Regions from separate parts of the Rahnella sp. BIGb0236 genome, predicted to be linked through region 1. Evidence: predicted binding sites of a transcription regulator. Region 1 holds the regulator's gene; each other region holds the start of a gene.
The links. Region 1 encodes LexA, which represses DNA repair genes until DNA is damaged. Its sites were predicted from a motif close to TNCTGTATGTACATACAGNA; they were not measured.

Region 1 (3,282 bases):
CACCGACACCGGCAACATCTGAATGTCTAACTCCGGATTATTGCGGTGTAAGTCCAGATAATCGTGGAACAGTTTTACCGATTCCTGCTTTGGCGTGTAATACGAGAAGACACGCGGCCCTTCGGCAATGAAAACGTGGCTTGGCAGCAGGGTTCCGTCGATTTCTAACGGGATCAGGGGATCGGGCAGATTCTGCGCCAGACATTGCGCACGCAACGTCAGCAAATCGGCTTTGGAGTTATAAGGCAATACGTACAGAATTGGCCGCGTCGGGTCTAAATGCAACTCGGTAACGGGATCTGAAGGTATGACCTTGCTCTTTACCAGCAATGAGAGTGGTAAATTCAATAATGTGTAATAAAGTCTACGCCAACCTGACATAAAAACGTGAAGCCTCTTGTTAGCCATTTCGCCGCAAGGATACCAGAAAGATCCGTGGAGATCTGTGGTCATATAAAAGCTAAAATACGGCACACTTTTAAGGACAACCCTTCAAGGATCAGTACCCCAAATGGCGAATCAAGTCACTGGATTTACCCGAATTTATAAAGCGGCTGGCTATTCCTGGAAAGGATTGAAAGCCGCATGGCAAAACGAAGCGGCTTTTCGCCAGGAAGCCAGTGTGGCTATCCCGTTAATTTTATTATCATTCTGGTGCGATGTCAGCAGCATAGAACGCATTCTGCTGATTGGCTCAGTGGTGTTGGTGTGCGTCACCGAACTGCTCAACAGCGCGGTGGAATGTGCGATTGACCGCATCGGCCCTGAATTTCACGTACTGTCAGGCCGCGCCAAAGATATCGGCTCCGCTGCCGTACTGCTGACCATCATATTGGCGATTTTTGTCTGGGTCAGCATCTTTTGGCCGCGATGGTTCTGATTTGGAATCTGCATTCCAGGAATCACCGTTATGCCCTGTTTTTATTCAATCTTAGGTTTTCATTGGCCGTTTAGCTGTATATACTCACAGCAAGACTGTATAAACAACCAGGGGGCGGAATGAAAGCTTTAACGACCAGACAACAAGAGGTCTATGACCTTATTCGCGATCATATCTCCACCACCGGTATGCCACCCACCCGCGCAGAGATTGCGTCACGTCTGGGGTTTCGTTCTCCCAATGCGGCGGAAGAGCATCTGAAAGCGCTGGCACGTAAGGGCGTTATCGAGATTGTCTCCGGTGCGTCACGTGGCATCCGCCTGCTGATGGAAGAAGAAGAAGGTTTACCGCTGATCGGCCGTGTGGCTGCCGGTGAACCGCTTCTGGCTCAGCAACATATTGAAGGCCATTATCAGGTCGATCCGGCGATGTTTAAGCCGAGCGCCGATTTCCTGCTGCGCGTCAGCGGTATGTCGATGCGTGATATCGGTATCCTCGACGGTGATTTACTGGCCGTGCATAAAACGCAGGATGTGCGTAACGGTCAGGTCGTTGTGGCCCGCATTGATGACGAAGTCACCGTGAAACGCCTGAAAAAACAGGGCAGCGTGGTGCAGTTATTGCCTGAAAATAGCGAGTTCCAGCCGATTGTGGTGGATTTGCGCGAGCAGAATTTCAGCATAGAAGGGTTAGCCGTAGGCGTCATCCGCAATGGCAACTGGATTTGATCTTCGTACTTCGAGCTATCTCTTCGTTGGCTGCCTTCGCGACCCCCGGTCACATACTGGTGTATGCTCCCGGTGTTCGCTCAGTTGCCGCCTTGATATAACTCGAATTACTCGCTCAAATTCGTGAGCCAGATGCTTCGATTTAGCGTCTGGTCTCGATAGTATCGAATATAGTTGAATAGGGATGGCGGCCGCCTCCGGCATTCATTTGAATTCAAAGAGAAAGCATTTTCTCTCATCGTCGCCCCTTTCGGGGCGATGTCATTTACAGGCATAACCTGAACCTCCGGCATGAGATTCTCTATGCAACATCATTCCCTGCGACAAAAATTCCAAAACACCTTTCTAAGTCCTGCCGATAAAGCACTGTGGATGCTGGCGTTGCCGATGATTTTTTCCAATATCACGGTGCCGTTGCTCGGGCTGGTGGATACCGCAGTGATCGGCCATCTCGACAGCCCGGATTATCTCGGCGGTGTGGCTGTCGGTTCTATGATCACCACTTTCCTCTTTATGCTGCTGTTGTTTCTGCGCATGAGCACCACCGGCATGACCGCGCAGGCGCTCGGCGCGAAAGACAATCAGCTGCTGGCGCGCGCCTTCGTACAGCCTTTTCTTCTGGCCGTGCTGGCCGGTGCCATCATTGTGTTATTCCGCCATCCGCTGATGGAACTGGCATTTCACATTGTCGGCGGTAGCCAGCCGGTACTGGAACAGGCGAGGTTGTTTATTGAAATCCGCTGGTTCAGTGCGCCGGCATCGCTGGCCAATCTGGTGATCCTCGGCTGGCTGCTGGGGATTCAGTATGTGCGCGGGCCCGTGATCCTGCTGATTGCCGGGAATCTGCTTAATATCATTCTGGATCTGTGGCTGGTGATCGGGCTGGGCTGGAACGTGCGTGGTGCCGCCATGGCGACCGCCAGTTCGGAGTATTTCACCCTGCTGATCGGATTGTATTTTGTCTGGCGGGTGATGAAACAACGCGGTATTACCGGTGAAGAAATCACCTCTGCATGGCGCGGTAACCTGCGTCGTCTGCTGGGGCTTAACCGCGACATCATGCTGCGGTCATTGCTGCTCCAGCTTTGCTTTGCCTCACTGACTATTCTGGGCGCGCGGCTGGGCAGTCACGTCGTGGCGGTGAACGCGGTGCTGATGAATCTGCTGACGTTTACCGCTTTTGCGCTGGATGGTTTTGCCTACGCCATTGAAGCGCATTCCGGTGAGGCGTTCGGTGCCCGTAACCGCGAAAAACTGCTGGATGTCTGGCACGCCGCGTGTCGTCAGGCCGGGCTGGTCGCCCTGTTTTTCGCGCTGGTTTATGCCCTGGCGGGTGACGCGATCATTAACGCGCTGACGTCCTTACCTGAGCTGCGTGAGCTGGCTGACCATTATCTCGGCTGGCAGATCATCCTGCCTCTGGTGGCCGTCTGGTGCTATTTGCTGGATGGTATGTTCATAGGCGCAACGCGCGGGCGGGATATGCGTAACAGCATGCTGGTGGCGGCGCTGGGATACGGTCTGACACTGTTCACCTTACCGCTGCTGGGTAACCATGCCCTGTGGCTGGCACTGATGGTGTTTCTGGGGCTGCGGGGGCTGTCGCTGGGCTGGATATGGCGTCGTTACTGGCGGCATGACACCTGGTTTACGTCCTGAACGGGGTGATTTTTC
Region 2 (3,282 bases), on a different contig from region 1:
ATCAGGATGTGGAAATTGATTTTCAGCAGCAGACGACACCGGATGATGTCGTCACCGTGATTGCCACGCAACCGCTGACGGCAAACGAAACCTGGAACAAGATTGCTCCAGGCGAATTCGCGTTATTTCACCGGGGCGAACGCCAGCTGTGAAGACAGCGGGGTGTTGGACAATGGCTGCAACACTTCATACTTACCGTCACTCACCACAACATTCGGTGGCTGGTGATGTTTCTCAAAGTAAGCATATCCCGGCTGCAACTGGCTCCAGAAGCTGTAGTAGCTGGAGTTCTTATGCGCTTTCATATTGGCATCGGTCATTTTGAACGGGTAGATGCTGATTTGCAGATTACGCTGTCCGAACTGGAATGCCGCCTGCACGTAGGTGAAGATTTCGTCCATATAGCCGTCGGTCATCGCATAGCAACCGATAGACTTACAGTTACCGTGGATCATCAGATACTTACCTGAATACCCCTGCGAGATATCATACGCATTCGGGAAACCGATGTTGATGGCGCGATAAAAGCGGCTGTCGGGTTTCAGGTGGTGAATATCCACGTTGTAGAAACCTTCCGGGCTTTTGAAATCACCTTCGCGACGTTTATTTCCCAAACCGCCGGAAAAATCGCAGATGCCATAGCTGCCGATCAGGCGAAATTCGCCGTCGAGCTGGGCATACAATTCGAGTTTACGTTCTTGTTTGAAGATCTGGATATAAACCGGAGCGCCTAATAATTGCTTTTTAAGCGTCGCGTTGACCGGAACAGCATCGCTGGCCACGGCGTAATTTGCTGTAAATAAAGGCAAACTGAGGAGCATCGCAAGAAACAGCGCGATTCTGATCATTCTAAATCCTGCTTGGTAATAATGTCGATTATGTTGTCTACAGCTGAAGTGCCTGTAAGACCGCCACTGATTTTCTTCTTATGTACTGCCTGTCTGAAACGATGCCATATTAATACTGATTAATTTTTTAGCAATCACCAAATAATGAATAATGAGTTTCGATATCGGAAATTTATTACGTTGCCATCAATGGTGATTAATTAAGCGAAATTAACCAACATTTTCTGTGTTGGAAATCTCCTCACTCAACTGTATACTTATACAGTCATTGGGGGAGGGCTATGCGTAAAATCATTCATGTGGATATGGACTGCTTTTTCGCGGCCGTCGAGATGCGCGATGATCCTTCCCTGCGCGACATTCCTATTGCTATCGGCGGCAGTCGTGACCGCCGTGGCGTCATCAGCACCGCCAATTATCCGGCCCGCAAGTTCGGCGTCCACAGCGCAATGCCCACCGGCATGGCCCTGAAACTGTGTCCGCACCTGAAAGTCATTCCCGGCCGAATGGACGCGTATAAAGAGGCCTCTGACCACATTCGTGAAATCTTCGCGCGTTATACGCCATTGATCGAACCGCTGTCACTCGACGAAGCTTATCTGGATGTTTCCGACGCGACTCAATGCAACGGTTCTGCGACGCTTATCGCCGCCGAAATTCGTCAGGCCATTTTTGATGAGATCAACCTGACGGCGTCAGCGGGCATTGCGCCGATCAAATTTCTGGCAAAAATCGCCTCGGATCTGAACAAACCCAACGGCCAGTTTGTTATCACACCCGATAAAGTGGAGGCGTTTTTACAGGATCTGCCGCTGAGTAAAATCCCCGGCGTCGGCAAAGTCACCGCCCAGCGTTTGCAGGAGCAGGGGTTAATCACCTGCGGCGATGTGCAACGTTATGATCTGGCTAAATTACTTAAACGTTTTGGCAAATTTGGCCGCGTCTTATGGGAGCGTTGTCAGGGCATCGACGAGCGTGAGATTTCTCCCGAACGCTTGCGCAAATCGGTCGGTGTGGAACGTACGCTGGCCGAAGATATTCACAGCTGGGAAGAGTGCGTGGCGCTGATCGACCGTTTGTATCCTGAGTTGCACAGACGCCTGCTTCGCGTAAGCCCGGAACTGCGCATCGCCCGGCAGGGGGTCAAACTCAAATTCCATGATTTCCAGCAGACGACGCAGGAACACGTCTGGCCGGTGCTGAATAAAGAGGATTTACTGAAAGTCGCGCGGGAAGCGTGGGAACAGCGGCGCGGCGGAAGGGGAGTCAGACTGGTGGGATTGCATGTGACGTTACAGGATCCGCAGATAGAGCGGCAGCTATTGTTAGATTTAAACTCCTCCCCCTGCGAAGGGGGAGGCTGGGAGGGGGTTTAGCGGGCAAAATCAATGCCTGAGAAAACTTCAATCAACTGATTTTGCTTTAATACCCCACCCCAGCCCTCCCCAGCCCTCCCCTTCGCAGGGGAGGGTGCAAAAATTAACCGCGTTCAGGAATCGCTTTCAGCAGCGCCGTCAGCAGTTTCCAGTACAGCTCGACGCTGGCGATTTCAACCTGCTCATCCGGCGAGTGCGGGCCGGTGATGGTTGGCCCGATGGAGACCATGTCCATGTCCGGGTACGGTTTTTTGAACAGACCGCATTCCAGACCGGCGTGGATCACCATGATGTTCGGGGTTTTGTTGAACAGCGTCTGGTAAGTTTCACGCACCAGCGTCATTACCGGTGAGCTTGGCTCAGGTTTCCAGCCAGGGTAGCTGCCTTTTGCCAGACTTTTCGCGCCTGCCAGTTCGCTCAGTGAATTGAGCATGCTGACCACATATTCTTTGCCGCTGTCGATCAGAGAGCGGATCAGGCTGTTGATCGCCACTTCGTCATCTTTCATGGTGACCACACCGACGTTCAGCGAGGTTTCTACCACGCCTTTCACGTCATCACTCATGCGGATCACGCCGTTTGGCGTCGCGTTCAGCAGGGCAAGGAATTTACCCTGAGTTTCAGCGGTCAGCGCTTTCGCGTTGCTTTCAGCCGCTTCCACCACCAGAGCAATTTTCTTCTCTACCGCAGACAGTTCGAACTGAATGGTCGCCAGGAATTCCTGAGCTGCCGCTTTCAGTGCGTCTGCTTTATCCGCTGCAACTGCTAACGTCACGATCGCTTCACGCGGGATCGCGTTACGCAGTGTACCGCCGGTGAAGTCCAGCACGCGCAGGCCGAGCGCGTCGGTGTTGTCAGCCAGGAAACGTGCCAGCAGTTTGCTGGCGTTGCCCAGACCCAAATGGATTTCAGCGCCGGAGTGGCCGCCTTTCAGACCTTTCAGGGTCAGTTTCAGCGTGGTGAAACCAGCCGGTACCGCTTCACGGCTCAGGGGCAGTGTGGCAGTAAAATCAATCCCGCCGGCGCAACCCATGTAGATTTCGCCTTCGGTTTCGGAA
Region 3 (3,282 bases), on a different contig from region 1:
TTTACGGAAGAATTTCGCCGGGTTCACACCAGTGAAAGACAACAGCACTGCGTGAATGACAAACATAATCGCCAGACCCAGGTAAGACGCGACAACGAAGCTGCCGAGCTTAATGATGTCCTGAATGTTCGAACCTGCGACCACTTTTGTCATCAGCGCCAGCACGCCGTACGGGGTCAGTTTCATGACCAGACGTACCAGCTTCATCACCCAGGCCTGAAGGGTATCAATGAAGGCCAGAACACGCGGGCCTTTTTCAGCATCGTCTTTTACCAGTTGCAGGGCAGCGACACCCACAAAAGCAGCAAAAATTACCACGCTGATGATTGACGTCGGGCTTGCGCCGGTCAGATCAGCAAACGGGTTCTTAGGAATAAAGGAAAGGATCAGCTGAGGAACGCTCAGGTCAGCCACTTTGCCGACATAGTTGGACTGAATCGCGGTCAGTCGTGCCGTTTCCTGCGTACCTTGTACCAGCCCGTCAGCGGTCAGGCCGAACAGACCGGTGACGAAGATACCCACCAGAGAGGCAATCAGCGTAGTAAACAGCAGGGTGCCGATGGTCAGGAAGCTGATTTTGCCCAGAGACGACGCGTTATGCAGTTTCGCTACTGCACTCAGAATCGACACGAAAACCAGCAGCATGACGATCATTTGCAGCAACTGAACGTAGCCATTACCGACAATATTGAACCATGTGATTGAGGTTTTCAGAACCGGGTCATCTGAACCGTAAATCAGCTGTAATGCCAGGCCAAAGACGACGCCCATCGCCAGACCCAGAAGGACTTTTTTTGCCAGGCTCCATTGCTTATGGCGGTTTTGCGCCAGCAGCAACAGCAGCACCACGAAAGCCACTACGTTTAGAACGAGCGGAAGATTCATACCAGACTCCAGTCTTATAATTTTGATAAACGAAACGGGTGTTTCCGGAAAGGATTGCACCATCCCAAAGCAATGCGGTGAAGAATATCAGTTTGGGAGCCTGAGTATTTATATCCAAAAGGAATTCATTATAATTTTTTGGTGGTATTTGTATTAATTACATCCGATGTGGGCGTATTTTGTTCACTTCAGATGAACAGTTTCAGAATGTGATTAAAAAAGTCCGGATTGATTGCACCAATGATGGGCGTCCAGTCTGGCCAGAAAAGCGTTAAACCGACCAGCAATAAGCAGAGTGTTCTTTCCAGCTGGTTGCCTTTCTGGCTGTTAATCAGCGGCAAACGGAAACGCCAGCAGCAGGGCCAGAGCAACGGTACACCCGCTGGCGTCAGCATATCAGCCAGAATGTGACTCAGATACCCTATGATCATGGCGTGGAATGCATCGGCTGGGATCACCCAGTCGTGGGGGAAATGGGTACGCAGCAGGAAAATACCGCCTGCCACTGCCAGCAAACTGTGGGTAAATCCGCGGTGACCGAAAGCGCGGGCAATAGGTGTGGAAAGCCATTTGAGCCGCTGACCCAGTACGGATTTCGGATGGTCGATATCAGGTAACAGACAGGTGAGCAAAGACCCTGGAATGATGTGCCACCAGTCACCATGCGCCAGTTCGGGAGAAAGCTGTGCCTTTTTAGCAAATACTGCACAGGCTATTGAGAAAATGAGATGGCCTTCCGCCGTCATGACGCGTCCGAACTGGATAACTGTTATTTTATCCAGTATAAGTGAAACTGTCACAATCTTGGAAGAGCGACCCTGTAACTAATTGTCAACGGCATGATAAAAAAGAAAAAGGCGTATAAAAATACGCCTTAATCATGTCACTTATCTTGCTGTTACCGTGCCAGCCACCCGCCATCGACAGCAATAGTGTAGCCATTCACGTAATCCGACGCTTTTGACGCCAGGAAGACCACCGGCCCCATGACATCTTCCGGCAATCCCCAGCGTCCGGCCGGGATCCTGTCGAGGATTTCTTTGCTGCGATCTCCATCAGCACGTAACTGCTCGGTGTTGTTCGTGGCCATGTATCCCGGAGCAATCGCATTCACATTCACGTTGTGCTTCGCCCATTCATTGGCCATCAGTCGTGTCAGCCCCATGACGGCGCTTTTAGATGCGGTATAGGAAGGCACGCGGATCCCGCCCTGATAGGACAACATGGAAGCGATATTGATGATTTTGCCGCCGTTGCCCTGTTTGATGAATTGCTTCGCCACGGCCTGTGACATAAAGAACAACGTTTTGCTGTTCACATTCATCACATCGTCCCAGTTTTTCTCACTGAATTCGATGGCATCTTCACGACGGATAATCCCGGCGTTATTAATCAGAATATCGATATGACCAAATTCCCCGACCGCTTTCTCAATCAGATCAGGAATGCCGTTGATACTACTCAAATCCGCCCGCAGGTCGAGAAAACGACGGCCCAGCGCGGTGACTTTCTTTTCGGTTTCTTCCGGTGCGGAGACGTTAACGCCGACGATATCACATCCCGCCTGCGCAAGGCCGAGCGCCATGCCCTGACCCAGTCCGGTATTGCATCCGGTTACGATGGCGACTTTGCCGCTTAATTCAAAGGAATTGAGGATCATATTCAGAGTCTCTTTTGCCACGGCACATTCGCCATAAAGATGAGTCGCTCTGCCGGTTAAGGCAGAGCGCGGGGGGTTAGCGCAGTTCGCTGACTTTGACGTGATCCATGTCGTCGAATACCTGATTTTCACCGACCATACCCCAGATAAAGGTATAGTTTTTAGTGCCCACGCCAGCATGAATCGACCAGCTTGGGGAGATAACAGCCTGTTCGTTATGCACCAGCAAGTGACGGGTTTCCTGTGGTTGCCCCATCATGTGGAACACTGCTGTTTCCGCTTCCATATTGAAGTAGAAATACACTTCCATACGGCGTTCATGGGTATGGCAAGGCATGGTGTTCCACAGGCTGCCTTCTTCCAGTTTGGTCAGCCCCATGGTCAGCTGGCAGGTTTCCAGCACGTCAGGCACGATGAATTTATTGATGGTCCGGCGGTTGCTGGTCGCAGCGTCGCCGATAGTTTGCGGAGAGGCTTCCGCCAGGGTGATTTTTTTGTTCGGGAAAGTGGTATGCGCCGGGGCGCTGTTGTAATAGAACTTCGCCGGTTTGGCCGCATCCACACTGCTGAATTCGACCTGTTTCGCCCCTTTACCGACATACAACGCTTCTTCATGACCGATTTCATAGGTTGTGCCATCAACCACAATCAGGCCCGGTCCGCCAATATTAATGACGCCCAGCTCACGCCGTTCCAGAAAATAGCTCACACCAAGTTGCTTACCGACTTCATCACCG

Region 2: dinB (DNA polymerase IV) is a predicted target of LexA. The motif match lies at 1,096-1,115, and genes of this name have one in related genera.
Region 3: EDF78_RS03505 (metal-dependent hydrolase) is a predicted target of LexA. The motif match lies at 1,650-1,669, and genes of this name have one in related genera.

What each region holds. Positions count from the first base shown of each region.
Region 1 is NZ_SOAO01000010.1:157,053-160,334, reverse strand. It holds gene plsB (glycerol-3-phosphate 1-O-acyltransferase PlsB) at 1-381, opposite strand, end outside; gene EDF78_RS18940 (diacylglycerol kinase) at 512-880, shown strand; gene lexA (transcriptional repressor LexA) at 1,000-1,608, shown strand; gene dinF (MATE family efflux transporter DinF) at 1,912-3,267, shown strand.
Region 2 is NZ_SOAO01000003.1:59,267-62,548, forward strand. It holds gene EDF78_RS07140 (class II glutamine amidotransferase) at 1-152, shown strand, start outside; gene dpaA (peptidoglycan meso-diaminopimelic acid protein amidase) at 123-848, opposite strand; gene dinB (DNA polymerase IV) at 1,130-2,224, shown strand; gene pepD (beta-Ala-His dipeptidase) at 2,328-3,282, opposite strand, start outside.
Region 3 is NZ_SOAO01000002.1:28,257-31,538, reverse strand. It holds gene EDF78_RS03510 (L-cystine transporter) at 1-885, opposite strand, end outside; gene EDF78_RS03505 (metal-dependent hydrolase) at 1,074-1,631, opposite strand; gene kduD (2-dehydro-3-deoxy-D-gluconate 5-dehydrogenase KduD) at 1,784-2,545, opposite strand; gene kduI (5-dehydro-4-deoxy-D-glucuronate isomerase) at 2,622-3,282, opposite strand, start outside.